Regions from separate parts of the Labrys sp. LIt4 genome, predicted to be linked through region 1. Evidence: predicted binding sites of a transcription regulator. Region 1 holds the regulator's gene; the other holds the start of a gene.
The links. Region 1 encodes LexA, which represses DNA repair genes until DNA is damaged. Its sites were predicted from a motif close to TGTTCNNNNTGTGTTCNG; they were not measured.

Region 1 (3,197 bases):
CCAAGGTGGTTGCCGGTGTCACCCCGCTCAGCGTCGAAACCGTAGCGCTCCACGCAACGCGCGGGCGCGTCCTTGCTGCCGCCATCACCGCTCTGAGAACGCAGCCCGGCTTCAACGCCTCGGCTATGGACGGCTATGCCGTGCGAGCGGATGACGCCAGGCAGGGGGCCAGCCTCGAATTGATCGGAGAGTCCGCCGCCGGGCATGGCTATGCCGGGCGCGTCGGCGAAAACCAGGCCGTTCGCATCTTCACGGGCGCTCCTGTTCCCGACGGCGCGGACACCGTGGTGATCCAGGAGCAGACCCGCCGCGACGGCAATCGCGTCATCCTGGAGGCCACGGCCAAGCCGGGCCAGCATATCCGGGCCCGCGGCCTGGATTTTGCCGAGGGCCGCGAGGCCTTGAGGCCCGGGACCGTCATCGGCCCGCGCGACATCGCCCTCGCCGCGGCCATGAACCATCCCGGCCTGCCCGTCCACCGCCGCCCTAAGGTCGCCATCCTTGCCACCGGCGATGAGCTGGTGCTGCCCGGACAGGCCATCGGCGAGAATCAGATCGTCGCCTCCAACAATTTCGCCATCCGCGCCCTCGTCGAGGCCGAAGGCGGCGAGGTGCTCGACCTCGGCATCGCCAGCGATGATTTTCCTGCCCTGGAAGCCGCCATCAAAAGGGCCTGTAGCGAAAAGGCCGACGTGCTCGTCACCATCGGTGGCGCATCCGTCGGCGATCACGACCTGATCCAGACCGCCCTGACCCGCGAAGGCATGCAGCTCGGCTTCTGGAAGATCGCCATGCGGCCGGGCAAGCCGTTGCTGCACGGGCGGCTCGGCCCCATGCATATCCTCGGACTGCCGGGCAATCCGGTCTCCTCGGTCGTTTGCGGTGTCCTTTTCCTGGTGCCCCTGCTGCGCACGCTGCTCGGCCGGTCCGATGCCGGTCCGCCACGCCGCCGGGCCGTCTTCGCCAGCTCCTGGCCGGCCAACGATGTCCGCGAAGACTATATTCGTGCTCGCTTCATGCTTGACGATACGTCAGACATCCTCAAGGTAGAGCCGCTGGCATTGCAGGATTCGTCGCTGGTCAGCGTCATGCAGCATGCCGACTGCCTCGTGATCCGGCCGCCCTTTGCACCGGAAGCAAAAGCGGGCGAAAGCTGCGAGATCATCGATCTTCGCGCAGCGGGCTATTGACCACGTCTTAACCTGAACTTCATTGTTGCAGAACACAGTAGGAACATGTAGCACTGTTCTTGTTTTGTTTACACCTTCACCGTGATTCGCGGCCGCCACGACGGGATAGCCATGCTGACCAAGAAACAACATGAATTGCTTCGGTTCATTCATGAGCGCCTGAAGGAACAGGGCGTGCCTCCCTCCTTCGACGAAATGAAGGAGGCGCTGGACCTCAGGTCCAAGTCCGGCATTCACCGCCTGATCATGGCGCTGGAGGAGCGCGGCTTCATTCGGCGCCTGCCCAACCGCGCCCGTGCGCTGGAAGTGGTCCGCATGCCCGAATCCGCCGTTCCCGGCGGCCTGTCATTGGCCACCTCTCAGCGCGGCTTCCGCCCCAATGTGATCGAAGGCAACCTCGGCAAGGTCCGCCCCGTCAGGCCCGAAATGGACGACGAGGTCGGTCGGCCTGTCCTCGTTCCCGTGATGGGGCGTATCGCGGCCGGCACGCCGGTTTCCGCCATCCAGTCCAAGAGCCACACCATCAGCGTCACGCCGGAAATGCTGTCTTCCGGCGATCATTTCGCCCTGGAGGTGCGCGGCGATTCCATGATCGAGGCCGGTATCTTCGACAATGATACCGTGCTCATCCGCCGCCAGGACCACGCCGATACCGGCGATATCGTCGTGGCGCTGATCGACGATGAGGAAGCCACGCTCAAGCGCCTGCGCAAGCGCGGTGCCTCCATCGCGCTGGAAGCCGCCAACCCGGCCTATGAAACGCGTATCTTCGGGCCTGACCGGGTGCAGATCCAGGGCAAGCTGGTCGGCTTGTTCCGTCGCTATTGAGAGAGGCTGACATCCGGACTTGCCGGCGATGAGCGCGCTTCGCGCGATCACGAGCCGCAGCATGGGCGAAATCGCGTCAATTATCGGTTTCCGGGGCGATGCTATCGAGGGGAGAATCTCCCACCGGGGCTTGCAGCGCCGGTTGAGGCGGGGACTTCGGCGGTGGGGTCACCCGGCCCGGTGCCCAGGGACGGGATGCTTGCGGATCGCGGGCCATGACGAGCCGCCAGCGCGGACCGATGTCACCGCTCGGCGGCGGCTCCGCATAAAGCGCGATCGAGCCGGCCGATCGGATCAAATCGCGATCCATCACAATCCCTGTGGCGGCACAGCGTGAGCCGATCGGAATCGGTCCTGCCAGGACGCTGACGCGTCCGCAGTCTTCCTCGGCGGCGTTGCTGGTCTTGTCGAGCATGAAGACCCCGCCTCCTTCGACGGGGGCTGAACACCCTTCGCTGTCGCATAGGCGCTGTGACGCCAGGCTCGGATCCTCCGGCTTGCGCCGATCGCCCATGGCGAGCAGCCATTGCTGAACCGTGAAGGCATCCGATCGCTGCGCCAGCATGGTCAGCCGATCACCCTGGCGGACGAGGGCCGCATAGCCGTTTGCACCGAACAAGGCCACCGGCAGTGGCGCCGTTGCGGCCAGGGCAACGCCTCCGCCAAGCGGCACCAGGGCCAGCAAAGCCAGGCGCGTGCGCAGGATGGTCAGCAGCACCAGCGCCAGCGCGAAAAGGCCGAGGGCAGCGGCGGAAAATTGCGGCAGCACGAGGTCGGAGCCAGGCCAGGTGGCCACCGAACGAGCCACCTGCATGAACAGGCCGACTGCCCAGCCCATCGCCTGCCAGAGCGGAGCGCCATAACCGAACGGCTCGGCAACCAGCGCCAGCATGGCCAGCGGCATGATCAGGAAGGAGACGATCGGCGTTGCGACGAGGTTGGAGGCCAGCGACTGCAGGGTGAGGCGGTGAAAATGAAAAGCCGAGAACGGCGCCGTGGCGAGCGAGGCGACGATCGTCGTCAGCATCATGGCAAGAACCACGGTCACCGCGCCGCCGATGGCCCTTTCCCACGCCATTGCGGATTTCTCCCGCTTGCGCCGGCTCCATTGCTCATGCGCGATCACCAGCATCGCAACCGCCGCGAAGGACATCTGGAAGCTCGGCCCCAGAAGTTGCT
Region 2 (3,197 bases), on a different contig from region 1:
CCGGATGTGTAGTATTCCGTCGCGCTGGCGAATTCGTAATCAAAGCCGAACGTATCGAGGAACCGGCGGAGCATGGCGTTGTTGTGATCGCCGAAGCTCTTGTAGTCGCCGCCGAACGGGTTGGGAACACGGGTCAGCGGCATCTGCAAATAAGGCTTGAGCGCTTCGGGATCCGGCACGTTGTCCGGGATCTTCCGCATGCCATCCATATCGTCGGAGAAGCAGAGCAGCCGGGTCGGGATGCGATCTTCCGTCAGCAGGCGAAACGCATTGCGCACCATGGTGGTGCGCGCGACCTCGCCGAAGGTGCCGATATGCGGCAGGCCGGAGGGGCCGTACCCGGTCTCGAACAGCACCTCTTTTTTGTCGCCGGCGCGCTTCTGCAAACGGGCGACGAGCTTCCTCGCCTCCTCGAATGGCCAGGCGGCGGAAACATTGGCGGCCGCGACGAGCTCGGCCGGATAGAGATTTGACATGTTCGATCCGATTTCTTTCTGCTGCTTGTGGATGAGAAGCCAGGCGGCGTGCGCGACGGCTTGATTTCCCTCGACCGCAAGCGGAAGGCACAGCCATATTCAGGCCGGGCCGCAGCGTCAATCTTGGCGCGAGAATCTTGGCGCGAGCAAATGATCGATCGAGGGGCTTGATGACGCCGATTCTGGATTATCTGACCGCCGCCCTCGTCACTTTGCTGGTGGTGGTCGACCCGCCCGGCCTGGGCCCGATCTTCCTGGGCGTCACGCGCGGCATGAATAGGGAACAGCAGCATTCGGTCGGCTGGCGCGCCAGCGTGATCGGCTTCGGCGTGCTTGCTTTCTTCGCCATCGCCGGGGAGCCCTTCCTCCGGCTGCTCGGCATTACCACGCCGGCCTTCCGCATTGCCGGCGGCCTCCTGCTGTTCGCCATCGCCTATGAAATGGTGTTCGATCGTTCCAATGTCCGCAAGAACGAGACGGCGGAGACCGCCATCACCAAGGACTTCATCTCCAATGTCGCCGCCTTCCCGCTCGCGATCCCGCTGATCGCGGGTCCTGGCGCCATCACCGCGGTGATGCTGCTCTCGGCCCAGGCCCATGGCGAGCCGGCCAAATTCGCCTCCCTCTTTCTCGTCATCGCCTTCGTCACCGCCTGCTGCTATGTCTCCTTCCGCCTCGCCGGAGTGATCAACAAACTCTTGGGGATCACGGGCAATATCGTGCTGACGCGGCTTCTCGGCATCGTGCTCTCGGCCCTCGCCGTGCAGTTCATCGTCGACGGGGTCAGGGCCATCGTGGCGGGATAGCGGTTCCCTGGCGCATTCGCGCTCTCCTTCGCCTGGGCAGGGCGACGATCGGTCCTTTCGATCGCGCCCGACAGCAAAACGCCGGCCACGAAGGTAGCCGGCGCCTGGGGGCATATCGATAGACCTCGTCCGCCGTCAGAACGGAATGTCGTCATCCATGTCAGCCGAAGAGAACTTGCTCGAACCGGCCGGAGCCGGACGGCGTTCCATCGGGCTCGACGAGCCGAAATCATTGCCCTGATAGTCCCGGCCGCCCTCGCCCTGCCCGCCGCCGCGCGAATCCAGGAGGGTCATCTCGCCGCGATAACGCTGCAGCACGATCTCGGTGGAATATTTCTCCACGCCCGAGGCGTCGTTGTATTTGCGGGTCTGAAGCTGGCCCTCGATATAAACCTTGGAGCCCTTCTTCAGATATTGCTCGGCGATGCGCGCCAGCCCCTCGTTGAAGATGACCACGCTGTGCCACTCGGTCTTCTCCTTGCGTTCGCCGGTAGCCTTGTCGCGCCAGCTTTCCGTGGTAGCGATGCGCAGGTTGACGACCGGCTCACCCGAATTGAGTCGCCGCACTTCCGGATCGCGGCCGAGATTACCGACCAGAATGACCTTGTTCACCGAGCCCGACATCGAGGCTTCCTTCCTTCGCTTCACAGCCTGCCGGCCGAAACGGCCCGCACGCCCCATGGCGCCCCGGGAGGCGCCTCCATCATTTCTGCTCTAGCATGCTCCCGGCGCCACGCCCGCAAGGGAATTGGCTTCGTGCACAATTAGTTTTTGTTCCATATTTGTTCGCACAATGCAAGACCGTCTTAACGGTTCGCTTACCAGACCGCACCAAAGGCGGCATCACGCCGAAGCCAGCCGTTCCGGCTCGAATCATGTGGGAATCTGCGCTATCCGGCCAAGAAAACCTTGCCTTTGGCCGCTAACTTGCCCAACAAGCAGGGCGAAAATCAGGGCCGCGCTTTCCGTCATCGCTCTTTCGCCACATTGGGCGTGCAGGGGAGCCGCACACTCCATTTCTTAGTTCCATACGAGGGCAGCAACATGGCAGGACCAGGACAACAGCGCGAAGCGACCGACGGAGCCAACACGGTAGCGGCTCTGGGTTTGCGGCGCGCCGCTTTGCGCGGCATGCTCGCTTCCCCGATCATCGACGCGGATGACCAGAAGGGCCTGCGCGACGAGTTGGTCGCCGAGCTGCGCTCCATCGCCAATTCGATTTCACGCGCTCCCGCCAAGAACGCCGTCGAGCTCTGCGCCAAACTCGACGTGCTCGGTGAAGAGTATCGTCCCGATGGCGACAGTGGTTCCATCCGCGAGCTGATCGCCTCGATCCGCCGCGATGTCGTCAGCCTGACCGGCCGCCCCGCAGCTCAGGAGCGCGCCTCCTTCCAGACGATCCGCCCGCTGCATAATGCGCGCGCCGCCGAGGCGACCCAGCAGCCGGCCGCAACCGAAGCGCCGGCCGGCGAAGCCAAGGCCGACTGAGCCGTTCCTCGACGCTGGAAACATCACCCCCGCGGAGCGATCCGCGGGGGTTTTTTGTTGGCTTTCCGTCTCCCTGCGAGATGCCGAAAGCAAGCGCGTTGCGGCCAGGAGTGATTTCGCCTCGCTGATCGAGGCTCGGCGCAAACGAAAGGGGCAGGCTCGCGCCTGCCCCCGTTCATCCTATCGGCATTGGGACCGACAATCGCTCCTTACTGGGCGTTGTCGCCATCACCGTCGTCGTCGCCGCTGCCGCCTTCATCGGCCCCGCCGGGCCCGGCACCGCCACCGTTGCCGGGGCTGAGCACCTGGCCATTGACGCTCACGGCCTTGGTCCCCGCGTCGAAGTCGACATCCCAAACCGCCTTGCCGTCAGCACCGGTCTTGGCCAGGCCCTTGATCAGGGCGATCCCCATCAGGGCCGATTCCT

Region 2: a site for LexA is predicted at 2,055-2,072, ahead of ssb (single-stranded DNA-binding protein). Genes of this name have one in related genera too.

Annotation. Positions count from the first base shown of each region.
Region 1 is NZ_JAGIPY010000003.1:127,590-130,786, forward strand. It holds gene glp (gephyrin-like molybdotransferase Glp) at 1-1,190, shown strand, start outside; gene lexA (transcriptional repressor LexA) at 1,302-2,018, shown strand; gene J8I29_RS06540 (ComEC/Rec2 family competence protein) at 2,095-3,197, opposite strand, start outside.
Region 2 is NZ_JAGIPY010000024.1:69,714-72,910, reverse strand. It holds gene J8I29_RS27780 (lysine--tRNA ligase) at 1-476, opposite strand, end outside; gene J8I29_RS27775 (MarC family protein) at 647-1,282, shown strand; gene ssb (single-stranded DNA-binding protein) at 1,418-1,906, opposite strand; gene J8I29_RS27765 (hypothetical protein) at 2,327-2,770, shown strand; gene J8I29_RS27760 (hypothetical protein) at 2,980-3,197, opposite strand, start outside.